Regions from separate parts of the Bilifractor sp. LCP19S3_H10 genome, predicted to be linked through region 1. Evidence: predicted binding sites of a transcription regulator. Region 1 holds the regulator's gene; each other region holds the start of a gene.
What was found. The regulator HrcA, encoded in region 1, represses chaperone genes, less so after heat shock. The targets are predictions, from matches to a motif close to TGTTAGCACTCNNNNNNNNNGAGTGCTAACA.

Region 1 (10,016 bases):
CGAAAGATCTATGCCGCGAAGGGAAGACCCTCGGACAATCCGCTGATTGTACACATCGCAGATCTGGAGCATCTATTTCCGCTGGTTCGTGAGTTCCCGGAGGGAGCAAGGAGACTTGCAGAGAGATACTGGCCGGGACCGCTGACCATGATTTTTCAGAAGACCGATCTGGTTCCCTATGAGACAACGGGAGGGCTGGATACGGTGGCGGTTCGTTTTCCGGACAATGCCATTGCAAGGGAGATGATCCGCCAGGGAGGAGGATATGTTGCCGCGCCGAGCGCGAATACGTCCGGAAGACCGAGCCCGACACTCGCCAGTCATGTGGAGGAGGATCTCGGCAGCAAGATCGATATGATCATTGACGGAGGTCAGGTGAATATCGGTCTGGAGTCTACGATTGTGGATTTCAGTGAGGGACATCCGGTCATTTTGCGTCCGGGTTTTCTGAATCAGGAGATGTTGGAGAAGGTGATCGGAGAGGTCACAGTTGACCCTGGTATCATGTCCGAGAATATTCATGTGCGGCCGAAGGCACCGGGCATGCGGTACAAGCATTATGCGCCGAAGGCAGATCTTGCGATCGTAGAGGGACAGCCGGAGGCTGTTTTTTCAAAAATCCGGGAGCTGACCGAAAAGAGACTTTCGGAGGGCTTTCGTGTCGGTATCATCTGCACAGAGGAGAGCCGGGACCGGTACACAGAAGGAGATATCCGTTGTATTGGAAGCAGGGCAGACGACAGGACTATTGCGCACCATCTATATGAGATTCTGCGGGACTTCGATGCTGACGGGGTTGACTATATCTATACAGAATCCTTTGAGACACCGAGAATGGGTCAGGCAATCATGAATCGTCTGATCAAGGCGGCCGGCCATGAAGTGATTCAGGCGTGATAGGTGCCTGACCGGGTTTTCAGAAAGAGGCAGATACAGATCAGCACATGCGTGCTGCAGAGAAGGAGGACAAAATGATAGCACTTGGATGTGACCATGGCGGTTACCGGCTGATGCAGGAGGTCAAAACTCATCTTGATGCTAAGGGAATCGCATACAGGGATTTTGGATGTTTCAGCGAAGAATCTGTCGATTACCCGGATTATGCCCACAAGGTCGGGCACGCTGTTCAGGATGGAAGCTGCGAGAAGGGAATCCTGATCTGCGGTACCGGAATCGGCATCTCGATCACTGCAAATAAGATGAAGGGAATCCGCTGCGCACTCTGCACGAACGAGTATATGGCGAGGGCAACGCGGGAGCATAACGATGCCAATGTACTTGCGATGGGCGGAAGAGTCACGGGACCCGGAGTTGCGTGCGGAATTGTAGATGCGTTTCTAAGCACACCGTTCTCGGAAGGGGAGAGACATATCCGAAGGATCCGTAAGATTGAAGAGGAACAGTAACGAGGCGAAAATCGAATTGCCGGAAGAAAGCCCGCTGCATGTTGCAGAGGAACAACTCGTGGAAACAGTAATGCAAAGGACCTGGATGCCGGAAGGAAGCGGTAATTTGCCGGAGAATGCGGCACCTGTGTCCGGACGGAGACAGATCGTCTGTAAGGAACCTGTGTCTTGCATTTATATGAGTGGAAAGGAAGAAAAATGGGAAAAGTAATTATTATGGATCATCCGCTGATCAAGCATAAAATCGGAATCATCCGCGAGGAAAGTACGGGAACCAAGGAATTTCGCGAAATTATCTCCGAGATTGCCATGCTGGAGTGCTATGAATCAACACGCAGTATTCCGCTTGAGGATGTTGAGATCCAGACACCGATCACAAAAACAACCGTTCAGAGACTGGCCGGCAAGAAGCTGGCCATCGTACCGATTCTTCGTGCGGGTCTGGGAATGGTTTCCGGTATCCAGACGCTGATCCCCGCCGCAAAGGTCGGACACATCGGCATGTACAGAGATCCAGAATCCTTGCAGCCGGTGGAGTATTACTGTAAGCTTCCTTCCGACATTGAAGAACGTGAGGTTTTTGTGGTGGATCCGATGCTTGCGACCGGAGGCTCTGCGTGTGACGCGATCCGCCAGCTGAAAAAGCATGGATGCCAGAAAATCCATTTCCTGTGTATTATTGCGGCGCCGCAGGGACTGGAGCGCCTGCAGAAGGAACATCCGGATGTATCGATCGTGGTAGGCGCGCTGGACGATCATCTGAATGAACAAGGATACATTGTGCCCGGACTCGGCGATGCGGGAGACAGGATTTTCGGAACAAAGTAAAGCGCCGACATGTTGTGAACAGGGGCACACATTGTATAAGCTGCGGATTGCCCATGCTTCGTACACTTGCGATCCTACAGGCGATCTGTCTGCGTTTTCGAAGGGCTTATACACAGAATGCTGGAGGAACGATGTCAGATAAGCGAAAAGACTATATTTCCTGGGATGAGTATTTTATGGCAGTTGCCAAGCTGGCAGGCATGCGTTCCAAGGATCCGAATTCCCAGGTGGGATGCTGTATTGTGAGCCAGGACAACAAGATTCTTTCCATCGGCTATAATGGATTTCCGAGAGGCTGCTCCGATGATGCCTTTCCGTGGGCCAGAAGCAACGAGGATCCGCTGAAGACAAAGTATGTCTATGTGACGCACAGCGAGCTGAACGCGATCCTGAATTACCGGGGCGGAAGTCTCGAAGGTGCAAAGCTGTATGTCTCGCTTTTTCCGTGTAATGAATGTGCGAAGGCAATTATCCAGGCGGGAATCCGGAAGGTCATCTATGATGATGACAAGTATGACAAAACACCTTCCGTCATTGCATCGAAAATGATGTTTCAGGCAGCTGGAGTAGAGTTTGAAAAATATAACTCCTCGGGCAGGATACTCACAATCCGTGTCTGAGAAAAAACAGAATGTCAGCACATTCAGGTCAGGGTTCAATATTCAGGATAAGGACAGGTGCATCGGCTTTAAAAACCAGACAGGAGGGGACAGAAAATGGTCCGTAAAGAGAACGTTACTTATGTAGATGGCCTTGCAGGAGGAAGAGGAAGAGCAAAGGTTTCCCATATCGTGTCCAGGGAGGAACTTATGGGGCATGGAAGGATGTACGCAAAGGTTACACTTCCGCCAGGCGCAAGCGTAGGCTGGCATCAGCATGTACATGACACGGAGCCTTACTATATTCTGAAGGGCCACGGTGACTTTATTGATAATGACCACAGGATTTATCATGTGTCAGCCGGAGACGTCTGCGTGATTGAGGTCGGACAGTATCACAGCATGGAGAACAATTCGGACGATGATCTGGAGTTCATGGCATTGATCTACAATGAAGCCGGGTATCTGAGCGACTGACAGGAACAGATTCATGGTCAGTGCGGCAAAGGACATCTGACACGTGACATATGGCGAGGGACACATGTCATACTAAGCAGTGACAAGTCCCTGACATTTATTTTAATAGAAGCATTGTAAATGATTTGACAGAAACATTATAAAGAGAAGCATTACAAGCAGAAGCATTATAACCAGAAGCATTACAAGGGATAAAGCTGCGCTCTTGCGCGGTATTATATGCCGACAGGCAGCAGGCTGGAGCAGACAAGGGACTGTGACGGCCTGCTTTTTTTACGCGAACAGTGAGCCGCAGCCGAATGCGAAGTATTCGTGTGCGGCGAGCGTCGCGATAGCGAGATAAAACTCGCGCAGCGTGTTTTATCTCGTTGTGAATCGGTGTCTTCCTCATTTCGGAAGTAGTACAGATCAAGGAGATCTCTTTCGCTGATGTGTTGGATTTTCCGATAGGTCATTCCTTCCGGAGTGTTGTTCAAATATTTTTGCGATGAATTGCCATAAGAATAACCCGAAAATAATTTGCCATTAGCGCCGCGCTCAATTCACCGCGCATTCACCACTCAACAGCAAAAGTAGTTGACAAAAAAATAATGCAGTGCTATCTTATGAAACATAGGCGTTAGCACTCTGCAATTTAGAGTGCTGACAAACCGGCAGAGGGAACGATCCTGTCGGAGATTAATCCTCAGTAAGGAAGAAAGGAGCCAAGGAGTGGGAGAAGATTTGGATGAACGAAAAAAGACGATTCTAAAGGCTATTATCCAGACATACCTGGAGACGGGAGAGCCTGTCGGATCACGGACAATTTCCAAATACACAGACCTGAATCTGAGCTCCGCGACCATCCGAAATGAGATGTCGGATCTGGAGGAAATGGGGTATATTATTCAGCCGCATACTTCGTCCGGACGGATTCCCTCCGATAAGGGATATCGGCTTTATGTAAATGAGCTGATACAGAAAACAAATCAGGATGCCGAAGCACAGACGCTGATGATTCAGAAAACGGACCGTATGGAAAAAATACTGAAGCAGGTCGTGGATGTGCTGGCACAGAACACCAATTATGCGACAATGATTGCCGGACCGTCGTATCATCAGAATTCATTGAAATTTATTCAGCTGTCACGGATCAATGAGAAACAGCTTCTTGCGGTAGTTGTGGCACAGGGAAATCTGGTGAAAAACCAGATGATTGACCTCAAGGAATCTATTGATGAAGACGATATTCTGAAACTGAATCTGCTTCTGAACAACGAGCTGAACGGAAAGACAATCGGCGAGATCAATCTGGATATGATCACCCGGATGAAGCAGCAGGCGGGTATACACAGTGAGGTTATCAGCAGCGTGATCGATGCGGTGGCGGAGACCATACAGCCGGGAGATGAGGACATGCCGATCTATCTCAGCGGCGCAACAAACATTTTCGATTATCCGGAACTTGCGGATTCAAGAAAAGCCAAGGAGCTGATGACCGCGTTCGGAGACAAGAAGGAGCTGGCCGAGATGATCCGCGAGACGGCCCCGGGCGAGGAAGCCTCGAACGGGATCACCGCCTATATCGGGAACGAATCCCCGATTCAGGGCATGAAGGACTGCTCCGTTGTCACCGCAAACTACAATCTTGGAAACGGGATGAAGGGAACGGTAGCTATTGTAGGCCCTCGTAGAATGGATTATAAGAAAGTAGTAGAAAATCTGAAACAGCTGAAATCACAGATGAATGCTCTCTTCGGAAACGGGGACGCCAAGCTCGAGACTTCGTCCGATCATGGTATTATCGATGACAGCACAGAGTCCTAGCAGACCGGGATCCGGGAGTGCACGAAGAAGTGCTCAATCCATGCGGAGATTCACATTAGATTAGAAGCAATAAAACAGAAAGGCGGGACAGACATGGCAGACGTGAATAACAGCAGGCGGGGCGCCGACGGGGCAGACCCGGAAGCAGAGGAAAAAAGAGCCATGAAGAAGGATAATCATATGAACGAAGAAAAAGAAAAAAATACAGAGAAATGTACAGCAGAAACAGATACGATGAAGGAAGAGAAGACAGAAAAGGAAGACGGAGTTCGTAATGGAAAAGCTGCGGATCAGACCCAAGAGAAGGCAAAGCAGAATGAAGCCGGGGAATCTGATTCCAAAGAGAAGCAGGATGAGGCAAAAAGCGCCGGCTCTGTGGAAAATGGTAATAATGCGAAAGGATCCGGTTCCGGGAAAAAAATAAAAAAAGACAAAAAGGATGAGAAGATTGAAGAACTCACCGACAGACTGCAGCGTCAGATGGCTGAGTTCGACAATTTCCGCAAGCGTACGGAGAGAGAAAAATCCGAGATGTTCGATATGGGCGCGAGAGATGTTATCGAGAAGATCCTTCCGGTTGTCGATAATTTTGAGAGAGGACTTGCCGGAGCGGATGAGTCGGATTCGTTTGTTCAGGGTATGAACAAGATTTACAAGCAGATGACGAAGATCCTGACAGATATGGGCGTCGAGACCATCGAAGCGGAGGGCGCTGAGTTTGATCCGAATCTTCATAACGCGGTAATGCATGAAGACAACCCGGATGTCGGTGAAAACATCATCACACAGGAACTTCAGAAGGGATATAAGTACAAGGATGTTGTGGTCCGTCACAGTATGGTGAAGGTAGCCAACTGACACTACAGAAAAGCAGATCCGATCAGGAGGAAAATAGAATGGGAAAAATTATCGGTATTGACCTTGGTACAACAAACAGCTGTGTAGCCGTTATGGAAGGTGGAAAACCCACCGTTATCGCAAACGCGGAAGGAAGCCGTACGACCCCGTCCGTTGTCGCGTTCACAAAGACAGGAGAACGTCTGGTAGGCGAGCCGGCAAAGCGTCAGGCAGTTACAAACGCGGATCACACGATTTCATCGATCAAGCGTCACATGGGCTCCGATTACAGAGTTACCATTGACGGCAAGAGCTATACTCCGCAGGAGATCTCCGCAATGATTCTGCAGAAGCTGAAGAGCGATGCGGAAGGCTATCTTGGAGAAAAGGTCACAGAGGCCGTTATCACCTGCCCGGCATATTTCAATGACGCACAGCGTCAGGCGACAAAGGATGCCGGCAAGATCGCCGGACTTGATGTAAAGCGTATCATCAACGAGCCGACAGCAGCGGCGCTGGCTTACGGCCTGGACAATGAGAAAGAGCAGAAGGTTATGGTATACGATCTCGGCGGCGGCACCTTCGATGTGTCCATCATCGAGATCGGCGACGGAGTCATCGAGGTACTGGCTACCGCCGGCAATAACCATCTGGGCGGCGACGACTTTGATAAGAGAGTTGCCGATTATATCGTAAGTGAATTCAAGAAGCAGGAAGGCATCGACCTCTCCGGCGACAAGATGGCGATGCAGAGAATCCGTGAGGCGGCAGAGAAGGCAAAGATCGAGCTTTCCAGCGCAACCACCACGAACATCAACCTTCCGTTCATCACCGCTACGGCGGACGGCGCAAAGCATCTGGATCTCAACCTGACAAAGGCAAAATTCGATGAGCTGACCGCAGATCTTGTGGAAGCGACCGCGGAGCCGGTAAGAACCGCTCTGAACGACGCGGGACTTACCGCATCTGACCTTACGAAGGTCCTTCTGGTCGGCGGTTCCACACGTATCCCGGCGGTACAGGACAAGGTAAGACAGCTGACCGGACATGAGCCGAGCAAGAACCTGAACCCGGATGAGTGCGTGGCAATCGGCGCATCGATTCAGGGAGGCAAGCTGGCCGGAGACGCTGGAGCCGGAGACGTGCTTCTGCTCGATGTCACACCGCTGACTCTTTCCATCGAGACCATGGGAGGAATCGCGACACCGCTGATTCCGAGAAACACCACAATTCCGACAAAGAAGAGCCAGATCTTCTCCACGGCAGCGGACAACCAGACCGCAGTGGATATCAACGTCGTACAGGGTGAGCGTAAGTTCGCCAGAGACAACAAGTCCCTCGGTCAGTTCCGTCTGGACGGAATCCCGCCGGCAATGCGTGGTGTTCCGCAGATCGAGGTGACCTTCGATATCGACGCGAACGGTATTGTAAATGTATCCGCCAAGGATCTCGGAACCGGCAAGGAGCAGCACATCACGATCACTTCCGGATCGAGCATGAGCGACGCGGAGATCGACAAGGCAGTCAAAGAGGCAGCGCAGTACGAGGCTGAGGACAAGAAGAGAAAGGAAGCCGTAGACACGAAGAATGAAGCGGATTCGACGGTATTCCAGGTAGAGAAGGCTCTGAAGGAAGTCGGCGACAAGGTGCCGGCGGATCAGAAGAGCGGCGTTGAGGCAGACCTGAACGCACTGAAGGATCTGCTCGCGAAGGCTCCGGCAGACGGAAGTCTGACCGACGCGCAGGTAACGGACATCAAAGCGGCGAAGGAGAAACTGATGAATTCTTCACAGGCTCTGTTCACGAAGATGTACGAGAATATGCAGCAGAATCAGGGCGGCCCGAATCCGGGCGCAGGCGCAGGCCCGCAGGGCGGAGCTCAGGGCGGAAGTAGCGCAGGCAATAACGGCGGCGACGATGTCGTAGACGCAGACTACAAGGAAGTCTGATTCAGATTACAGGAGACAGCGATGTTCCGGTCACGGGTTTCGATCCGTTCGGCCGGAACTCGTTCTCTGATTTTTAGAAACAGAAGCAGATTGTGAGGAAAATCAATGGCTGAAAAGAGAGACTATTACGAGGTCCTGGGGGTTGACAGGAATGCGGATGAGGAGACCATCAAGCGGGCGTATCGTAAGCTTGCAAAAAAATATCATCCGGACATGAATCCCGGAGATAAGGATGCGGCCGAGAAATTTGCGGAAGCCAGTGAAGCGTATTCCGTTCTGAGTGATCCGGACAAGAGAAGACAGTATGATCAGTTCGGCCATGCTGCCTTTGAGAATGGCGGCGCCGGTGGCGCCGGCGGTTTCGGAGGCTTTGACTTCAATGACATTTTCGGCTCCGGTGGATTCGGCGACATTTTCGGAGATATTTTCGGCGGCGGCGGAAGAAGCAGCGCGAACAATGGTCCTAGAAGAGGCGCATCTCTGAGAGCCATTGTGCACATTTCATTCGAGGAGGCTGTATTCGGCTGCAAGAAGGAAATTGAGCTGACGCTGAAGGATACCTGCAAGACGTGCGGCGGTTCAGGGGCAAGACCCGGAACTTCACCGGAGACCTGTCCCCATTGTCACGGAACCGGTCAGATCAGGCAGACCCAGCAGAGCATGTTCGGTATGATTCAGAATATCCAGACCTGTCCGCATTGCGGAGGAACCGGAAAGATCATCCGTGATAAATGCCCCGACTGTCATGGAAGTGGGTTCACTTCCTCCAGAAAGAAAATTCAGGTCGATATTCCTGCCGGAATTGATGACGGACAGAGCATCCGCATCCGCGACAAGGGAGAACCAGGCGTAAACGGAGGCCCGAGAGGGGATCTGCTTGTGCAGGTAGCGGTTGCTCCACATCCGATTTTTCAGCGTGACGGAGTGGATATCTATTCCTCAGCACCGGTCAGCTTTGCGCAGGCTGCACTTGGCGGGGATATCCGGCTGAATACGGTGGACGGCGATGTGGTGTATACGGTGAAGCCGGGAACTCAGACGGGGACGAGAATCCGGCTGAGAGGAAAGGGCGTTCCATCGATCCACAACAAAAATGTGCGGGGCGATCAATATGTGACATTGATTGTGCAGACCCCCACAAATCTTTCAAAAGAGGCAAAGGATCTTCTGAGAGAATTTGATGCCGAAAGCGGCAATTCTCTGGGAAGCGAAGAAGAGCCGAAGAAGAAAAAGGTAAGATTTGGGCGGAAAAAAGAGTAACGCCCATACGATAATCATGCCACAAACGGTAATAGTGCCACAAACGGTAATAGTGAAGAGCAGATTTCCGGTGCATCCAGCCGGAAGATCAGGAGGCTGTCGCATCGGTCTGAGAAGGGCCGGTACGGCAGCCTCCCTGCAGTCCGGGAGGAGGTATTTCTCTGTTCATTCTCATTTCAAAACTGCTCTTTCAGGAAAATCGCTCTTTCAGAAAAACCGCTCTTTCAGGAAATATTCCTTTTCAAGAAGTGAAAATACGGTTATACTTCAAGAGACGAAAAAGACCGTGTGGTATCTATACTCCGACATCGGGCCCATACAAACCGCATTGCCGGTGAGAAAGCATTTTTTATGGCGGCTTCTTTTTGTTTGCAATGGACCCGTACACGATGTATGCCCTGAGAGGAAACGGCTGATCTATCGGGAATTGTTTTTATACTGCGCATCCGGGCAATCCGGTAAGCATGTCGATGAATGAGAGGATTTACAGAGATGAAATGGAAGAAATACCGTTTAAAGACAATCGAAGACGCGGAGGATATAGTCATTGCAACGCTCTATGACTGTGGCATTGAAGGTGCTGAGATTGAGGACAAGAAGCCGCTTACCAGGGAAGAAAAGGAACAGATGTTTGTGGATATTCTGCCTGATCTGCCCGACGATGACGGCATCGCATATCTGAATTTTTATCTGGACCCGGAGGAGACAGATACGGAAGCTGTCCTTCAGAAGGCAAGGGAAGCTCTGGACGAACTGCGTTCCTACACCGATATCGGGGAGGGAACGATCGAGGAGTCCGAGACGGAAGATAAGGACTGGATCAACAACTGGAAGCAGTATTTCAAACAGTTCTA
Region 2 (10,016 bases), on a different contig from region 1:
CTGCATATAAAATAAATAAGAATACGCGTATATTAAAATGTGTGTATACAAGAAAATGGAGGTCAGCACAATGATTAACACACAGATGGAAAAGCTGGGGAAAGCACCTTCGAAGATTCGTGAGATTTTTGAGTATGGAAAGAGAAGAAAGGCTGAGATTGGAGAGGAGAATGTGTTTGATTTCAGCATCGGAAATCCGAATGTTCCGGCTCCGGCGGATGTGAATGTGACGTATAAGAACCTGATTGATACACATGATGATATCTGGCTTCACGGTTATACCTCGGCATCGGGCGATCTGGATACGAGGCGCGCGGTCGCGGAGGATCTGAATCGAAGATTCGGTACCTCTTTTCAAGCGTCTAATCTGTATATGACGTGCGGAGCGGCGGCATCATTGAAGATCACGATAACCGCAATGGTGCAGCCGGGAGATGAATTTGTTACGTTTACTCCGTTTTTTCCGGAGTACCGGGTGTTTGTCGAGACTTCTGGAGGAAAGCTGGTCACCTCTCCGACCGATCCGGAGACTTTCCAGATCGACTTTGATAATCTGGATGCAGTGATTACGGATAAGACGAAGGCTGTTCTTGTCAATTCCCCGAATAATCCTTCTGGTGTCGTGTTCCGTGAGGAATCTGTGAAAAAGCTGGCCTCTCTTCTCGCGGAGAAGGAGCAGACGTACGGGCATACGATTTATCTGATTACAGACGAGCCGTACCGTGAGCTTGTGTATGATGAAGAGATCATGGTTCCGTATATGACAAAATATTACCGGGACACAGTGGTATGCTATTCCTACAGCAAATCGCTCTCCCTGCCGGGCGAGCGGATCGGCTACATTCTGATTCCGGATGAGGCGGATCAGGCAGCGGATCTGTATGCGGCAGTCGCGGGGGCGGGCCGTGCGCTGGGATATGTCTGTGCGCCGAGCCTTGCCCAGCATGTGATCGAAAGGTGCGTCGGACAGGTCGCGGATCTGTCTGTGTACAGGACGAACCGGGATCTTCTCTATGACGCTCTCACGGAATATGGGTACACCTGTGTTCATCCGGACGGCGCGTTTTATCTGTTTGTGAAGGCTCTGGAGGAGGATGCGGCATCATTCTGTGAGAGGGCAAAGGATTTTGAGCTTCTGATTGTTCCGGCTGACAGCTTCGGCACGCCCGGATATGTGCGGATTGCCTACTGCGTGACGACGGATCAGATCCGCAGAAGCCTGCCGGCATTCCGGAATCTGGCACACGCCTACGGCAGAATCTGAAAATATATTGCCACTTTTGTATACAAAATTCTCCTGATAAACGCATGATAAAAAAGTGCACAAATTGAAGAAGCTGCGATGAAAAATTTCTTTGAGTTGAGATTTTCATTCACAAAATAATCAACATTTCAGAAGGCCGGAAAGGCGCGTAAAATCGAGTTATCCACGAAGTTATCCACATTATCAACAAAAATGTGGGGAAAATTACATGGTTACATAAGAGAAAATCGTGAACAGATGTTTTGTGAACAATCTCCAAAATATCCAAAATACGGAAAAACCTGTGAAAAAGCCTTGACTTTTCTATAGTGAAACTATTAGATTGTGTATCTCTGAATTGTGCGGTGATCATCAAAAAAATCTGACAAAATGTGGAATCGTTTCTGTAATTCGTACATATACATGGTGTCTCTCTTTTGAAACCGGATACGTCCGAAGGTTCACACACATGTAATTTGTACATATATATGGGGCTATATGTAGTGTATATGGAGTTACCTCCCGGCTGGAGAACTGTGACAGAGCTGGATTCTGCGGCGGGGTTCACTGGGAGAATCGGACGATTCGATACAGCCGTCTGCGTCTCTGTCTCTGCGGGTGAAAGGCGGGGTTTACCGGGAGAATCGGACGATTCGATGCCGGGCAAGCTGATGAATGATATGGATGCAGATAAATATATGAATGGAAGATGAAATGGATGTGAATGAAACAAATGCGGAATGAAGCAAACGCGGATAAAACGAATGCGGATGAAGCAGATACAGAGGAAGGGGATAAAGAAGATAATGGAGGAGAAAACAGATGAGCAGGCTGCGTAATATACCGGGTGCTGCGGATGTGATTCGCAGCAGTGAGTACTGCATACAGAATCCGGAGAATTTCCGTGGCAGGTGGGACGGTGTTTTTGAGAAGAAACAGCCGCTGTATATTGAGATCGGGATGGGAAAGGGACATTTTCTGATGGATATGGCGGAGGCGTACCCGGACCGCAATTTTATCGGCATCGAGATGTATGACAGCGTTCTGTTCCGGGCGGTTCAGAAGGCGGAGATGCGAGCGAGAATTCGGGCAGGAGCAGATCCGGAGAATGTTCATGGCCTTTCCGCAGATGTGAAGGAAAGGCCGGGGTTGATGAGGAACTGCAATTTTCGTTTTCTCCGGATGGACGCAAGACAGCTGACAGAGGTATTTGGAGAGGGGGAGATCGACGGGATCTATCTGAATTTCTCGGATCCGTGGCCGAAGGACCGTCACGCGGGGAGACGTCTGACATCGTCCGGATTTCTGAAACTTTACGAGAAAATCATGAGCAGGGAAGCACGGCTGGAATTCAAGACCGATAACCGGCAGCTCTTCGATTTTTCGCTGGAGGAAATTCGTGAAAATGGCTGGAAGCTTCTGCAGTATACCTTTGATCTTCACAATGACCCGGAGATGAATCAGGGAAATATCATGACGGAATATGAGAAAAAATTCTCGGCCAGAGGAAACCGGATCTGTAAGCTCATCGCAGTGCCCCGGAAAGAGGAAAACTCTGAATGCGACAGAAAGATCCGGGTGTAACGGAAAGATCCGGGTGTAACGTAAAGAAGATCCGGGTGTATCTTCGAGGAGTAAAAGCGAGATAAAACACGCTGCGCGAGTTTTATCTCGCTATCGCGACGCTCGCCGCACACGAATACTTCGCATTCGGATGCGGCTCACTGTTCGCGTAAATTAAAGGAGACAGGACGGATGCGGATCCGGTCTGTCTCCTTTGTTCTTGGTGCATGGTCAGATTTGTTTTTGCGGGTTGGATTAGTCACCGGAAGCGGCTGTGCCGCTTCGGTTCTCCGCGGCCTGATATGCCTTCAGTGCTTTCTGTTCTTCGCGTGAGAGGGTCTTCGGAACCGCAATCTCAATGGTGACATATTCATCTCCGCAGACGCCTTTCATATCCTTTACACCCTTGCCCTTCAATCTGATCTTGCTCCCGGACTGCGTGCCGCCCGGGATTCTGCACACAACTCTGCCGTTGAGTACCGGAACCTCGGCCTCTCCGCCGAAGACTGCCGTTGTGTAGGGAATCTTTGCGGTTGTATACAGATCATTTCCCTTACGTTCGAATCCGGGCATATTCTGAACGTTAACCTTGATGATCAGATCACCACTGGCACCATTCGGTTTCTGATGGCCCTTACCTCTCAGACGTATGGATTTGCCATCTTCGATGCCTGCCGGTATGCGGATCTCCAGAGTGCTTACATGGCCATCCGGGGAAGAAAGCTGTACCTTCCGGCTGCATCCGTTGACCGCATCCATGAAGCCGATGGTGATTTCTGAATGAAGATCGTAGTCGGCATTGTCCATGTTCTCATAAAATCCGCCGGTTCCGTCCTGTCCAAAGCCGCTGAACCCTGATCCGGATGAATAACCGTCAGAGGCACGGCCGTGTCTAAAGGAGTCTCCGGTTTTACCATGAAACATATTTCCGAACATCTGGCCGAAGATGTCATCTGCGCCGTCTCCGTTAAAATGGAAGGACTGATATTTCCTGCCATCCGGGCCGTAGGATTGATAACTATAGCTCGTTCCGCCGTTTCCCCCTGTGAAGTTGCGGAAGAAATCTCCAGCTCCGGCCCTGCCACTGCCAAAATCACTTCTGCCGCCGTACGCGTCATACGCCTCTTCATATTTCTTCGGGTCCATGCCGTTCTCAAATGCAGCCATGCCACATTTATCATAGATCCGTTTCTTTTCGGGATCACTGAGTACAGCATATGCCTCATTGACCTCCTGGAATTTTTGCTCGGCCGTTTTATCGCCGGGATGCATATCCGGGTGATAGCGTTTCGCCAGCTTACGGAATGCTTTTTTAATTGCATTTTCATCGGCTCCCCTGGAAAGGCCAAGAACCTCGTAAAAATCCTTCTTCATCATTATCTCACCTTCTTCCTGTTCTGGATTTCATACCCCTTCTGTTAAATGCTATGCTCATAGATAATGTGCCTCTGATTATTTATTCCCTCTGTTCATCCCGATGTGGCTGTGACGCAATATCTCGTTCGGATACATTACCTCATGCCTGCATGGATGACACTTTTATTCTGTATTCTCAAAAAGCTGTCACGCCGACTGAATCTCTCAGTGACATGACAGCTTATAAATTTACGCGAACAGTGAGCCACAGCCGAATGCAAAGTATTCGTGTGCGGCGAGCGTCGCGATAGCGAGATAAAACTCGCGCAGCGTGTTTTATCTCGTTTCCTTGATTTCCGGGTGTCGCTTGACCCTGTCTGACACTGCTTTCAGCTGTCTGAACGGATCAGTTATCAGCCTATCGCAATCTTCTTCGGTTCAGGAGTCTGCGGTTCTTTCTTCGCGATATGAATATTCAGAACACCGTTCTCAAACTTTGCAGTGATGTCGTTCTCGGAAACCTCATCGCCGACATAGAAACTGCGCTCCATATTCCCGCTGTATCTCTCGATCCGAACGATTTTGCCGTCTTTTTCCTTCTCGTCCTTTTCCTTGGAGTCCTTCACGGCCTTTATATTCAAAACACCCTCATTCAGGTTCAGGGAAATATTCTCTTTGCGGAATCCGGGAAGTTCAACCGTAAAGTCATAGCCCTTCTCGTCTTCCCTGATGTCTGTCTTCATCACTCCATTTTCCTCAAAAAACGGTGCCTGGAAGAAATCATCTGTCCAATCATTTACAAAATCATTTCTGAAAATACTTGGCATATACATCATAAGTCATTCCTCCTTCTGCTCATTCGTTCCGTTTCGAAAATGCCTGTTTCTCTGAATGAGTTCATGTAATTTCACATTTATTTTCTAACAGAAGAGCTGCAGTGGATTCCTTGCGGCACTTCTCAGAATCGGATGGTTTTTCTTCATCCTCCTCTCAGCCACTATGCTGTTTGGATTATCATCTGCTTTCTTCTGACATTATGTATACTAGCACCGGTTATTAGCACTGTCAATAGGTGAGTGCTAATTTTTTTTAAAAAATTTTTCAAACATCCATCACAGCTTGTTTGTAGTCGTGAAGCCTGAGACAAAAAACGCCGGACTGTGATGATCACAGTCCGGCAAAAGTTCCAGATCCGACTTATTATTTATTCCTGTCGATGATTGCCTCAAAGCTCTCAGAGTCTCTTGCGCCGACCACCTGATCGACCTTCTGGCCGTCCTTGATGAATACGAAGTTCGGGATACTCTGTACGCCGAATTTTGCAGCGACATCCGGATTATTGTCTACGTTGATCTTTACAAACTTGACATCATCATAATCCTCGGAGAGGCTGTCCATGACGGGAGCCATCATTTTGCAGGGACCGCACCAGTCCGCGTACATATCTACAACGACAAGACCCTTTGCCTGCATTACCTCCGCGTCGAAATCGTTCTGATTGATCATTTTCACCATGGTGTTATTCCTCCTGTGGTTTATCTGTATTCGCTGATAAGTTTTTGTATTGCCTGTATTGAACAATTACAATGTATCACAAAATTAAATTGCGTGCAAGTATTTTTTAAAAATCGTATCGGGTATTTTGCGCGTGCATACTTTCCATATATAATATAACACACAACGAAACTGCGAATGGAAAAGGTTTCATTTGTGTATTTAAGATATGATTGAAGATTCCGCGGTACTTCAATATGATGTTGTGATTGTTGAATTATTGAAAAAGAAGTTCATGACACGGGCTTGACATAATGTGTACTACACTGTATAGTACACACTATATAATAACAATTAAAGGTACATTGAGAAATACATTATGTATAAAAAGTGTCTACAGGATAGACGGGAAGGCTGAAGAGATTTATAATATTGAAAATACGTGTTTCAGGACGGAATACAGAAAGACCCTGAAGCTGGTGAGACCTGCAGAAGATAGAATATTCTTTATTTATTTTATAAGGAATAGTTTTATAAGGAATAGTTTTATAAAGAATAGTTTTATTAAAGAAGAGCTTTATAAAGAAGAGTTCGGAACGGATAAGAGGAATTCGTATGGGGACAAACAAAAGGAAATCTGAAGGACGGTATCGCAGACTGGTTCTCCCGCTTGTGTGTCTGATCGCAGCGATAGGAATATTGTGTGGTCTGTTCGTTATCGGAGGAAAGGTAGCGGGGAGCTCCAATCACAATCATAAATCTATCGGAAGTGTAGCAGCTCTTTCTGTTGAAGCTTCGGACACACAATCGGCAGGTCCGGAGGAGACAGAGCTGAAGCAAACGCCTGGTGAGGATTACAGTCTTACCGTGAAATTCCGGAACGGACAGGAAGTAATCCGGGGTATTTTCACAGACAGGGCGAGTTCGGATGCGGACAGCACGGATGAGTCGGAGCAGCGCACCGTTACAACTCCAAACGGTGATTTTCTCTACAAGGTGTCGGACCTCCAGAACATGGTGAACAACTTTCCGGAGATGCAGGATGCAAATATGACGCAGCCGGTAAACGCGAGAATCGAGAAAACAGACAGTGGCTTTGCGATCGCGCCCCAGTCGGACGGCACGGTACTGGATAAGCAGGCAGTTCTGCGCGCAGTGGAGAACGCGGTGTCCGGCTGTCAGAAGGAGCTGGATCTGACGACAACAGACGGGATCTATCAGAGCGCGGAGATTTCTGCGGACAATGAAGCTCTGAATCAGCAGCTCGCTGCCCTGAATCAGGCGGTCAGCGCAAGCATCACGTATACCCTTCCGACATCTACACGCACACTTGACGGGTCAACGACGGTGAACTGGCTGACGCAGAATGCGGATGGCTCCTGGACGAAGGACGACGCGGCGTGGAACCAGCATATCGCGGATTATGTGGCCCAGCTGGCGGCGGATACCGACACGGTCAACTCTGATCGGACCTTCCATGCAACGGGAATCGGGAACGTCACCATCAAGGGTACCGGGTACTACGGCTACGAGGTGAACCAGTCAGCAGAAATATCTCAGCTGACCGACGAACTGAACAGCGGGGCAGTTACGACCAGGGAGCCGGTATACAGTGTAACGGCGTATGCATCTCCGGATGACAACAATGGATTCGGACAGAATTACGTCGAGGCGGATCTGAGCCGGCAGCACATCTGGGTATACGTCAATGGCCAGGTGGCTTACGAGACTGACTGTGTATCCGGAACAATGAATGAATCCTATCACACACCGGAGGGAGCATTTATGCTTCTGAATAAGGAAAAGGATGCCACGCTGCTCGGAGATCAGATTGCCGGCAAGGAAAACTACTACACCTACACACAGCCGGTAAGCTACTGGATGCCGTTTACATATTCCGGATGCGGCATGCATGACGCATCCTGGAGAGGGGCATTCGGAGGAGATATCTACATCGCAAACGGCTCTCACGGATGTCTGAATCTTCCGCTTGACGCGGCTGCCCAGATCTATAATCTGGTATCGGTGAGAGAGCCGGTGATCATTTATTATTCGGCGGGGTACACGCTGGCACCCGCTCCGGCGCCGGTGCAGACCGAGGGCGTTTATTACGACAAAAACGCTGCAGGCTAAGGCCTGTCAAAGTCACGAAAAGTCAAAGAAATCCAATAAGGAAGCCCTTGCCTGGAGAAGATTCAGGCAAGGGCTTGTTTTTACCCTGCTATTTGGGTTGCGGGCGGTTCAAGTTTACGGTATGATATGCGAAAAATGTGTTATACTTTTGTTCCGGGTAACTTTCAGGGAGCAGGCAGATGAAATCAGGCATCGGTGAGAGAAAACCGCCGGATTACGAACCCGTAGCCGGAGACAGAAATCTGCCAGATTACAAATGCGTAGTCGCAGACAGAAATCTTTCGGATTACGAACCCGCAGCCGGAGATAAAAAGCCGCCGGAAGCTAAGTCCGCAGGATAAGAACGCACAGAGTATGGAGCGGAAGAATATGGAATATATCGATATCTATAATTCAGACAGAGAGAAAACCGGAAGACAGGTTCCCCGTAAAGCGTACAAATTGCAGCCCGGTGAATATATGCTGGTTGTGATTGCACTGGTCGAGCGGCCGGATCACAGATTTCTGATCACGCAGCGGAAGAAGAACAAGAAATGGGCAGCCGGCGACTGGGAGGTTTCCGGGGGAGGCGTCCGTGCCGGGGAAACGTCGTTTCAGGCGGTGTGCCGTGAGGTGAGAGAGGAGACCGGTCTGGACGTCTCCCAGGCAGATGGCGGATGCGTATATTCCTATCAGAACACGGATCCGGAGGGCGGTGATAATTATTTCACCGATATTTACCATTTCCACATGGACTTCTCTGAAGAGGATGTCGTGCCGCAGGAGGAAGAGACAGAAGGATTCCGGGTCGTTCCGTTTGATGAGATCCGCAGAATCGGCGAGTCCGGACACTTTCTTCATTACAGCAGAATCCTTCAGGCACTGGACGCGGAAAAATGGCATGCGGACGACAGTGAGGCTGAGAAAAGGTATGCGGATAACCCCCGGTGAAGTGACAAAACTGTGCGCGCGGGAAAAGCAGAGAGGAACCGCATTCGGAGGAAGAGTGGAGCGGGTAAAAACCGGTGAAGTGACAAAACTGTGCGCGCGGGAAGACAGAGAGGGATCGCATTCGGAGGGAGAATGGAAAGGAATAGAAAGGAATAGAAAGGAATAGAAATGTGCGGTAATTATGACGCGATGTCTGAGGAGTCCCGAAAGGAATTCCTCACGCTGGATCAGGAAAAACTGATTCACAAATATCAGCTGGAAAGCGATGAGAACTATCTATATATAAAGGTGTTGGGACAGGATTATCAGATCAGCCGGCAGCTTGGGACGGTTACGTGCCGGGGAAGCATGAAGCCGGCGGAGCATGATATAGTCATGGCGATTTACGATGTTTTCTGCTGCTCGGACGTGAATGAAAAATTTCCGGAGATGGCCGGAAACTGGGAGACGCTGGCGCAGATGGGAGGAATTGTCGGTGCCGGACATGCAAGAAAGCTTCATCAGCCCGATGTGATTCGTCCATTTGAGGGAAAAACAGGCGAGATCCGAAAGGCGTGTGAGTCGCTCGGAGGGCTGGCCTGCAAGGGCGGTGATGTGAGTTACCTGCTTTCGGTTTTTCCGTTTCTGCAGGTCTGGTTTCAGTACTGGGATTCCGATGAGGAGTTCCCGGCAAGCATCCGTTTTCTCTGGGACAAAAATTCTATTAAAATTCTCCATTATGAAATCATTTTTTACACGACAAAGTTTATTGAAGACAAAATAAAGGAATTGATCAGGTGAGGCATAACAGACTGGATATAATACTCAAGATAGTGCTTGTGGTTGGAATTGCACTGATTATCATACTCGGAGGGTACATTCTTATTCAGATTCATGGAGAACGGACTGCTGAGGTGAATGGTAACGGAGGCAGCAGCGCAAAGGAGGAATCCGGACCGCAGGTGATCTCCGGTTCGGCGCCGCAATCGGTATCGGATACGACGGAAAACAGCGCGGCAGAAGATGTGGAAACGACACCGACAGAGGCAGCAGAGCCGGACCCTGCCAAGTACAACACGACAGATAACTGGGCGCTCATTCTGGTGAACAGCAGTCATCCTTATCCGAACGGATATACGGCGCAGGTTACGACGGTTGATAACGGGCAGGAAACCGATTCAAGATGTGCCGAACAGCTTCAGCAGATGCTGACCGACTGCAGGGCGGCGGGGTACGATCCTCTCGTGGTTTCCGGGTATCGGACACACAGCCAGCAGATTCTGGATTTCGAGAGCATGACAAACGTGTATGTCAGCGG
Region 3 (10,016 bases), on a different contig from region 1:
ATGATGTTGATGAAACTGAGAGAGAGGATGCAGCTGTTTCAGAGCCAGCATCCGAAGTTCCAGCTGTTCCTGAGCGCGGTGGGACAGCAGGCAATTGAGACGGGCACGATCATTGAGGTGAAGGTGACCCGTCCCGACGGGAAGGAAATGGTGACAAATCTGCGCCTGACAGAGGACGACGTGGAGAGTATCCGGATGGTTTCTGAAATGCAGAAGTGATCTGAACCTACAGCCGGACGGATCATTGTGCGGAGAACATCCGGATGCCATTTTCAGACCGGTGATGGTACCATGAAATCCCTGTCTGAAAAGCTCCGAATGAACGGCAAGAAGAGAGACAGGATTCAGTCGTTCTCTATTTCGATATCTCCGTTGTCTGTCTGTGCATTCATTTTCTGAGAGCCGCTGCCGACGCGGATAGAACCTGCATCGTAGTCGCTGTCACCGATCGAGGTTTCACCGGAATTGGTGTATGCGGATATGGTATAATTCCGTATATTGTCGGCCAGATTGACATCGATGTCACCATTCGCCGTCTCCAGAGTAGAGGTGGCGAAAGTGATTCCTTCCATATTAATATCGCCGTTTGAGGAAGACGCGGCAAGGCTTTTCCCTGTGCAGCGGTCGAGCTCCAGATCCCCGTTGCTGCTGTTGAGGGTCAGGGAATCGACGTTCAGTGTGCGTCCGGTGTCTATGGTGATGTCGCCGTTCCCGGAGGAGAGAGAGATCTCCTTAAATTTGGAAAGATCCTTCGGAACGGTGAGAACCAGAGAAGCATCTGAGGAACGCGAATCCTTTGATTCCGGTTCTGTCGCGGTCAGAACGCCGTCTTTTACAGAAAGAGACGGGCATTCCTCTTTCACCCCGCGGTAGACCATGGAATATCCGCTTCCGTTCTGAAGCTCAATGTCCGCCTTGCTGAGATTAAGATCAATGCTGTCAAAGGCGTCGAGATTTCTGCGAATGGTGGTCTGGTTCGGCGGAACGTAGGTGAAGTAGAAGCTGTCTCCGGTCATGGTGAGAGACAGGTGGCCCGGACTTACATGCTTCCAGGTTCCGAAGCAGATGGCAGCCACCGTTGCGGCGGAAATCAGTGCAAGATAGATGCTGCGCTTTTTTTTCATTCGTGTGATTCTCCTTTCGTTCCGAAAATCGATTCCAGCAGATTGCGGATGACGGCGGCGATCGGCCAGATGATCCAGCTGATGGCCCAGGTGAAGGTCAGGAAGCTGATGATCAGATACAGGCAGGTGATGGTCGGCCAGTAGACGGACATGATCGCCCGCACGGCTGGATTTCTGAATTCGATTCTTCCGCTTTTGGCGGAGGAATATCCGGAAGCAGTGAAGGTGCCGCTCAGATCGAGAAGCCGGCTGCAGCTGTTGACTCTTGAACTGCTGACGGTGAGCAGAAGGACGGCAAGAGCAACCATGAACAGCAGGATGACGACGCCGGAGGCGGAAGCAATGGCTCTTTTGTCCAGAAGAGCCAGAAAGACAAGCGGGATGTAGCAGGTGCAGAACAGCAGCACGGCGATGGTCCGCTGAAGAATAATGCTGTCGTGGGTGCTGCGCCGGAGGTCGTTGACCATTCCGGCTGTTGCGTAGTCAATGGTGCAGGGCTCGTTTTTCAGAAAGCTCCATCTGCCCATGCGAAGGCTGCTGTACACATGGAGTGTGACACAGGCGGCAATCGCACCGAGCAGGAAGAAGATTCCGGCGGCCATAAGAGCGAGGGAACCCGTTCCCGCTGAGGCTGTCAGAATGATACCACAGGGGCTGATAATGGCAAAAAAGGTTGCAAGTCCATGCAGCAGGGCGTAATGGGAGCTGTCGTCGAGATACCGTTCCGCGTCTTCAGCGGATACCTGGTGTGCCTTCTGCATCGCCAGATTCTGTTCATTCAGAATCTGGCTGATTCCCAACGCGTCTGCCAGCTCTTCGAGATTGCCGAACTCTGAAATAACCTGGGCGACGGCTTCATTATCTGATTTCCCATCATTGATCAGTTCCGTATATTTGTCCTCCATCATCTGGCCGAGCTCGCACTTGGCACGGATGACTTCGGGAGTGTTCGGAAGATTGGCAAACATCGATTCGAGATAGTTGCGAATAGTATTCATGATTCATTCTCCCTTATAAAATGTTCGATCACATTCTTGGTAAGTTTCCATTCGTCACACTTTTCCCTGTAATATTTCCGACCGGCTTCTGTGATCCGGTAGTAGGTCCGGCGTTTTCCGTTGTCCGCGAAACCCGGATAGGATTCGATATAGTTGTTCTTCTCCATGCGGGTAAAGGCGGAATACAGAGTGGTTTCTTTGATAATGTAGGCATCTGCGGTTATCGTGCGGATTTTTCTGGAGATTTCGTAGCCGTAGGATGGCTCGTCCAGAAGCAGACACAGGATGATCGTGTCGTTGTAGCCGCGGATGACATCACTGCTGATTCCCATCGGCACCTCCCTTCTGTCAGGAAAAAATATCATGCATCCCGGGGATTGTTCGGAGGGGTGAAGATACATTGTCTGACGTATTACGACTGTCGTAGTATCTTTACAAGGTAAATGTACTACGACAGACGAAGTATGTCAAGATGAAAGATAAAACCAGCGAATCTTTTGCTCACGGTATATCTGGAAGTCTTGTCCTGCCGGTTTTTGCGTGGCGGTTTTGTGCGGATCAGAAGGGACGTGAAAAGGCGGAATGCGGATTCGGCAATGAAAAGAAAATGCGGATTCGACAATGAAAAGAAATTGACAGTCGGCATAAGCATGGTATTCTTTATGTCGGATATCGCACAATCGAACACCAGACTTGAGTCGTGGGAATAAACCGGGTACTGCGGGCAGAAATTCTGACAGGAATCGCAGGCAGAGAGAAGAGGATGATCAGTATGTACGGGATAGAATCACCAAGGAACAGGTATAAGACAGCATCAGCGGCATCTGCATCGACGGAGGAATGGAATCGGGCATTGTCCTATCTCAGGAGATATGCGGAGAATTCCCTGGCGTATCTTTCGCTGGAGCCGGACAAGGAGTGGCTTTTCTCCGAGGAGCCGGAGGGAATGATCAGCTTTGCCAGATCAGGGAACACGATTGTCGTCTGCGGTGATCCGGTCTGCGCAGATGAGGACTTCCCCGAAATGCTCCGGGTGCTCCGTTCCTTTGCGGCGGCAGAGAGAAAGCATCTGGTGTTTCTTATGACGGAGGAAACACATGTTGCGGAATATCAGGCGGAGGGCTTCGGCTGCTTTAAGAGCGGCGAAGAGGCGGTTTTTGATGTGCAGTCCTGGTCCATGCGGGGCGGGAAATGCGCCAAGGCAAGATCCTCCTGGCATACGGCGGTGAATTACGGGCTCAGCGTGCAGGAGTACAGGCCGCAGGAGAAGCGAGATGCGGAGATTGAGCGGCAGTTCCATGAGATCACGGATGCCTGGCTTGAGGAAAAACATACGGCGAGGCTTCAGTTCGCGGTCGGGAGTCTGATGCTGGATCACCCCTGTGACAAGAGATACTTTTACGCTTCCGATGCGGAAGGCACAATCCAGGGGATCAACGTGCTGAATCCATATCTCGGCGGAAAGGGATGGATTGTGGATATCATGCGGAGGCGGGAGGGATGCCCGCACGGTGTGATGGAGCTGCTCTTTCATGATATCATGGAGATCCTGAAGGCGGAGGGTGTGTCACAGGCAAGCCTCGGGGTCGCGCCTTTTTTCAACACGAATGACGGAGATCACCCGCGGCTGATTGAGAAGGCAGAGCATTATATCTATGAAAATATGAATTATATCTACGGCTTCAAACCTCTGCATGCCGCGAAGGATAAGTTTAATCCGCAGTGGAAGAATATCTATGTCGTCTGCTATCCGAAGCATATGTCTTTCTGGATGGAAGAGGCGGCCTTTGCCGTGCTGGATTCCCAGGGATTCAGCGACTATGTGCACGCGTTCCTGGAGATGCGGAAGGTGCAGCACGAGGAGAAGGTGGATCGCAAGAAGGAACAGCGCAGGGAGAAGGTGGACCGCAAGAAGGAACAGCACGAGGAGAAGGCAGAGTGAAAGAAGGAGCAGCGTGGAAAGAAAGTGGAGCACAAGGAGGAGCATCACAGGGATGACAGAATTGAAAAAGCTTCATGTAAATAACATTGATATATCCTACGAGGAGGCCGGGGAGGGACGTCCCATGGTCCTGATCCATGGTAACGGGGAGGATCATACGATTTTTGACCGGACGGTTCAGATTCTGGAGAAAAAATTCACCTGCTATCTCCCGGATTCGCGGGGCCACGGAAAGAGTCACTGGATCGGAGAGCTTCATTACAGGGACATGGCGGAGGATCTGGTGCAGTTTCTGGAGAAGCTGAATCTTCATAATGTTGTGGTGGTCGGCTTTTCCGACGGCGGCATTATCGGTCTGATCGCGGCGAGCAGGACGAGGCGGATCTCTTCACTGATTGCGTGCGGCGCGAATACGCGCCCGGAGGGACTTCACGGACTGTTTCTTCTCGGATCCCGGATTCTTCATTTTTTCGGAAGAAGTCCTTTGATTCGACTGATGATAAAAGAACCGGATATCCGTGATCAGGAGCTCCGGCAGATCCGGGCGGACACGCTGATCGTTGCGGGAGAGCATGATCTGATCCGGAAAAGCGAGACTGACCACATTGCTGCGGAGATCCCTGGAGCCGCGAAGCTTATTTTGCGCGGAGAATCCCACGGAAGCTACATCGTACACAGCGAAAAGCTCGCAGACATCATTCTGCGATTTTTGAATAAGCGGAAGGTTGTGAACGAAAGCTGAAACGGCAGCTGAAACAGAAGCTGAAACGGCAGATTCAGTCAGATGGCCGGATATGTCCGATTGACAAACGAAATCCGCCCGATATAATCAAAAAATAGAAGACGATATGAAAATGCACCGGGATATAAGTATACGGAAGGCAATATTGTCAGAACTGCCGCCCATATTGGACGGCAATGAATAAAAATATAACAGGAAGAAAGAACTGCCATTCCATATCAGCTCTTTGAAAATGCAGACAGGATTCTGGCTCGCGAAGCGCTCATAAAAGCCGGAATTGATTTTGAGGGCACAGGTATGGGCGCAGAGCCGCTTGACCAGTGACAGCAGCCGTATCTTCCGGAAAGGAGACGTAACATGGAAATCACGTATAAGCGTGCGTCGATGAAAGACATTGACGTTCTTGTGGACACCCGGCTTGAGGCGCGGGATCATTCTGATAAAACGGAGGATTCTGCATCCATGATGCGTCGCCGCCGGCAGGCCTACAGTTACTTCCGGAGAAATCTGTCCGAGAATCAGAACGTGGCATATATTGTCTACAATGGATCTGAGATAGCTGCCTTCGGAGACGTCATTTTTTATCATCGCCGTCCGTTGTTCAATCAGAATAAGGAACGGGCATATATCTCCAATCTGTATACAAAGCCGGAATACCAGGATACGGAGATTCCGTTCCGGCTGCTCGATCTTCTCGTACTTGCTTCCCTTGAGAACGGAGCGGAGGAGATCACGGCTGACAGGGAAATCGCGTCGGATCCACTCTACAGAAAGTACGGCTTTACCAGAAGGGATTCCGGGTGGAGCCTGGTCGAGTATGCGTGAGATCATATGAAAAATATCCGCGCGAGAGGCAGCAGAGGCAGCGGTGTAAAAATAGATATGCGTCGGATGGCGGAGTCAGTTGTGAAAGCCGCGGGTTGCCGTGTGCCTTTCACTTCCGCACGCGTGCAGGCATTCCCCGGAGCAAAACCCGGGGAAAAATTTTTAAAAGAAATTAGCACTCACTTATTGACAGTGCTAACAACGAGTGCTATATTAACTTCATGAGAGGAAAAGGTTACATAATATCAGAACGTCAAAATCTTTTCCTGACTTAAATACTGCATTTCAAGGGAGGTGTGAGTATGCAAGCTGACAGATTTACACAGAAATCACTGGAAGCCGTGAATTCGCTGCAGAAGACAGCGATGGACTTCGGCAATCAGGAAATTGAACAGGAGCATCTGCTCTATGTGCTGCTGAATCAGGAGAACAGCCTGATTCTTCAGATGATCGAGAAGATGGGCATTGATGCCAATCTTTTCCGGAATGAAGTCGAAGCGGCTATAAATAAAAGAGTCAAGGTTCAGGGTGGACAGCCTTATGTCGGGCAGTATCTGAACTACACCTTGAATTACGCGGAAAATGAAGCAAAGAAGATGGGAGACGAGTATGTGTCCGTCGAGCATCTGTTCCTTGCCATGCTCCGGCATCCGAGTCCTTCGATGAAGGAACTGTTCCGGCAGAACGGTATTACCGTGGATCGTTTTCTTCAGGCGCTGCAGAGTGTGAGAGGAAATCAGAAGGTAACCTCCGATAATCCGGAGGAGACCTATGATAGTCTGAGAAAATACGGCGAGGATCTGGTGGAGAAGGCAAGAGATCAGAAGCTGGATCCCATCATCGGCCGTGACGATGAGATCCGGAATGTAATTCGGATTCTTTCCCGTAAGACGAAGAACAACCCGGTGCTGATCGGTGAACCCGGTGTTGGCAAAACCGCAGTCGTGGAAGGACTTGCGCAGCGTATTGTGAAGGGCGATGTTCCGGATTCTCTGAAAGACAAGACGATCTTTTCACTGGACATGGGTGCTCTCGTGGCCGGTGCGAAATACCGTGGTGAATTTGAGGAGAGACTGAAGGCGGTTCTGAACGAGGTGAAGAAGAGCGAGGGCAGGATTATCCTCTTTATCGATGAGCTGCATCTGATTGTCGGAGCCGGAAAGACGGAGGGATCCATGGATGCGGGCAACCTGCTGAAGCCGCTTCTGGCCAGAGGTGAGCTGCACTGCATCGGCGCGACAACGCTGAATGAGTACAGGGAGTATATCGAGAAGGATGCCGCCCTGGAGCGTCGTTTCCAGAGAGTTATGGTAGATGAGCCGACAGTGGATGAGACAATCACCATCCTTCGTGGTCTTCGTGAGAATTACCAGACGTACCATGGCGTGCGCATCACGGATAATGCGCTGATCGCGGCGGCTACGCTGTCGAACCGTTATATCACGGACCGTTTCCTTCCGGACAAGGCGATTGACCTGATCGACGAGGCGTGCGCCCAGATCAAGACAGAGAAGGATTCCAAGCCTGAGGAAATTGATGAGCTGGAGCACAGGAATCTGCAGCTTCGTCTTGACAAGATGTCTCTGGAAAAGGAGACGGACACGCTGAGCAAGGAGCGTCTGGAAACCGTTAAGAAGGAGCTGGCGGAGAATGAAGATAAGCTGAAGGTTCTCAATGCCAAATGGGAGAATGAGAAGAATGCTGTGAACCGTCCGGCGAAGATCCGTGATCAGATCGCGGAGGTTCATAAACAGATGGAGCTTGCGGAGCGTCAGGGTGATCTGGCGAGGATGTCCGAGCTTCAGTACGGCGAGCTGCCAAAGCTGGAGAAGGAGCTTCAGGATGAAGAGAACAAGATCAATAACGACGATCTGAAGCTGGTGCATGAGGCGGTTGATGAGGATGAGATCGCGACAATCGTGTCCCGCTGGACCGGAATTCCGGTGGCCAAGCTGACACAGGGCGAAAGAGAGAAGATTCTTCATCTGGATGATGAGCTGCACAAGAGAGTCGTGGGTCAGGATGAGGCGGTCGAGAAGGTTTCGGACGCAATTATCCGTTCGAAAGCCGGGATCAAAGATCCCACAAAACCGATCGGATCCTTCCTGTTCCTCGGACCTACCGGTGTCGGCAAGACCGAGCTTGCGAAGACGCTTGCGGAGAAGCTGTTTGATGACGAGAACAACATGGTTCGTATCGATATGAGCGAATATATGGAGAAATATTCCGTCTCCCGTCTGATCGGAGCTCCTCCGGGATATGTCGGATACGAGGAGGGCGGTCAGCTGACCGAGGCTGTGCGGAGAAAACCTTATTCGGTTGTGCTTTTCGATGAGATTGAAAAGGCGCATCCGGATGTCTTCAATGTGCTGCTTCAGGTTCTGGATGACGGCCGGATCACGGATTCCCAGGGCAGGACCGTAGACTTCAAGAATACGATTCTGATCATGACGTCGAATATCGGTTCGCAGTATCTGCTGGACGGCATTGAGCCGAACGGCGAGATCAGCGAAAAGGCACAGGAAATGGTTCATAAGGATCTGAGGGCGCACTTCCGTCCGGAGTTCCTGAATCGTCTGGATGAGATCATCATGTTCCGTCCGCTTACAAAGGACAACATCGGCCACATCGTGGATCTGCAGATCGCGGATCTGAACAGAAGACTCGCGGATCAGCAGCTCAAGATAGAGCTTACCGACGCAGCGAAGAAATACGTTGTGGACGGCGGCTACGATCCGGTTTACGGTGCGCGTCCGCTGAAGAGATTTGTACAGAAGAATGTCGAGACACTTTCGGCGAAGCTGATTCTCGGCGGAGACGTTCACGAGGGAGATACCATTGTGATCGACGTCGGCGCCGACGGAAAGCTGGCGGCAAGTGTGCGGCCCCAGGTCGAGGTCGTCGACTGATTTACGCAGGCAATGAGAGAGCGGGATAAAATCACAAAACCGGGTTTTATCCCGTTCCGCAGGCAGGCGCAGCCGAAACAGGGCAGATTCTGATGAAATAGGAATCTGCAATGTGTACAAAAAAGGATGCGATTTTAAGGCAAGATTGTCGAACTGGTCTGATGATATTCTTTCTGCGATATTTTATAATGACAGAAAACAGTTCATCAAATAAGAGAGGATGATAATAATGATGCCAAGAGATCCTGCTATGTTGTTAAGCTTCGTAAATATGCGTCTGCGTGATCAGTATTCCAGTCTTGATGAATTCTGTGAGGCGGAAAATGTAAATCGAAAACTTCTCATGGAGAGACTGGCTGAGGTGAATTACTATTACGACGAGAAAACCAACCAGTTCAAATAACCGCGATGAGAAAACCGGAACAGGCCGGTGTGAAGAAAGCAGTCCCCGTGTCTGTCATTGCCGTGAGACAGTGACAGATACGGGGATTTTTTTACGCGAAAAGTGAGCCGCAGCCGAATGCGAAGTATTCGGAAGAAATCGTTTTGCTTTTTGGCTTCCGGTATGTCATGTGGTATACTTTCTGACAGGTGATATGCCGGTTGTGCGGGGAGATCAAAACGGAGGTTATGGAACGATGAGTGCATATGAGAGCTTTGCGTCGGTATATGATATGTTTATGGACAACATCGACTATCCGTCATGGAGCCGGTATCTGATCGGGCTGTTGAAGCGGCACGGGGTTTCCGGCGGACTGGTCTGTGAACTGGGGTGCGGAACAGGAAGCATGACGGAGCTGCTGGCGGATGCCGGATATGATATGATCGGGATCGACAGTTCCGTGGAGATGCTGGAGCAGGCACAGGACAAAAAATATGAGTCCGGCCACGATATCCTGTACCTGAATCAGGATATGCGGGACTTCGAGCTGTACGGAACCGTGCGGGCGATTGTGAGCGTCTGTGACTGTATGAACTATATATTGACCGAGGAAGATCTTCTGAAGGTTTTCCGGCTGGTGAATAATTACCTGGATCCGGGCGGGGTTTTTATTTTTGATATGAATACAGAGGCGAAGTACCGGGGGATCGGGGAGTCCACGATTGCGGAGAACCGGGAAAACGGGAGCTTTATCTGGGAGAACAGCTATGACCCGGAGAAGCGGATCAATGAGTATGTTCTCACGTTGTTTATCCCTGAGGAAGAGGGAGAGGATCTGTTCCGCAGGTATGAAGAGGTTCATGTTCAGAGAGCTTATCCTCTGGAAAGAGTGGCGGAGCTGATCCGGGAGGCCGGCATGATTTATGAAGGAGCCTATGAAGCGTTTACCGATCACGCACCGGATGAGAAGTCCGAGAGAATCTGCATCATTGCGAGAGAAAATGGCAAAAGAGCTGATAAAAATCGCGAGGAAAAATGGCAAAAGAGCTGAGAAAAGAGGAATGATATAAAACGATGAGTGAGAAAGACAGAAC

Region 2: a site for HrcA is predicted at 5,217-5,247, ahead of ACTQZS_RS01640 (Hsp20/alpha crystallin family protein). Genes of this name have one in related genera too.
Region 3: a site for HrcA is predicted at 5,802-5,832, ahead of clpB (ATP-dependent chaperone ClpB). Genes of this name have one in related genera too.

What each region holds. Positions count from the first base shown of each region.
Region 1 covers NZ_JBQKFT010000005.1:182,956-192,971, forward strand. The annotation lists gene ACTQZS_RS06005 (L-threonylcarbamoyladenylate synthase) at 1-897, shown strand, start outside; gene rpiB (ribose 5-phosphate isomerase B) at 972-1,406, shown strand; gene upp (uracil phosphoribosyltransferase) at 1,605-2,234, shown strand; gene ACTQZS_RS06020 (deoxycytidylate deaminase) at 2,366-2,854, shown strand; gene ACTQZS_RS06025 (cupin domain-containing protein) at 2,951-3,310, shown strand; gene hrcA (heat-inducible transcriptional repressor HrcA) at 4,022-5,116, shown strand; gene grpE (nucleotide exchange factor GrpE) at 5,297-5,974, shown strand; gene dnaK (molecular chaperone DnaK) at 6,013-7,902, shown strand; gene dnaJ (molecular chaperone DnaJ) at 8,008-9,162, shown strand; gene ACTQZS_RS06050 (hypothetical protein) at 9,143-9,640, shown strand; gene prmA (50S ribosomal protein L11 methyltransferase) at 9,655-10,016, shown strand, end outside.
Region 2 covers NZ_JBQKFT010000001.1:385,017-395,032, reverse strand. The annotation lists gene ACTQZS_RS01655 (pyridoxal phosphate-dependent aminotransferase) at 71-1,264, shown strand; gene trmB (tRNA (guanosine(46)-N7)-methyltransferase TrmB) at 2,066-2,827, shown strand; gene ACTQZS_RS01645 (DnaJ C-terminal domain-containing protein) at 3,062-4,183, opposite strand; gene ACTQZS_RS01640 (Hsp20/alpha crystallin family protein) at 4,576-4,998, opposite strand; gene trxA (thioredoxin) at 5,363-5,743, opposite strand; gene ACTQZS_RS01630 (hypothetical protein) at 6,022-6,297, shown strand; gene ACTQZS_RS01625 (L,D-transpeptidase family protein) at 6,272-7,789, shown strand; gene ACTQZS_RS01620 (hypothetical protein) at 7,969-8,130, shown strand; gene ACTQZS_RS01615 (NUDIX hydrolase) at 8,159-8,719, shown strand; gene ACTQZS_RS01610 (DUF3786 domain-containing protein) at 8,888-9,499, shown strand; gene ACTQZS_RS01605 (M15 family metallopeptidase) at 9,496-10,016, shown strand, end outside.
Region 3 covers NZ_JBQKFT010000001.1:403,899-413,914, reverse strand. The annotation lists gene ACTQZS_RS01720 (hypothetical protein) at 1-219, shown strand, start outside; gene ACTQZS_RS01715 (DUF4097 family beta strand repeat-containing protein) at 345-1,124, opposite strand; gene ACTQZS_RS01710 (permease prefix domain 1-containing protein) at 1,121-2,122, opposite strand; gene ACTQZS_RS01705 (PadR family transcriptional regulator) at 2,119-2,454, opposite strand; gene ACTQZS_RS01700 (bifunctional lysylphosphatidylglycerol flippase/synthetase MprF) at 2,895-4,064, shown strand; gene ACTQZS_RS01695 (alpha/beta fold hydrolase) at 4,117-4,806, shown strand; gene ACTQZS_RS01690 (GNAT family N-acetyltransferase) at 5,164-5,631, shown strand; gene clpB (ATP-dependent chaperone ClpB) at 5,934-8,540, shown strand; gene ACTQZS_RS01680 (DUF4250 domain-containing protein) at 8,770-8,943, shown strand; gene ACTQZS_RS01675 (class I SAM-dependent DNA methyltransferase) at 9,179-9,973, shown strand.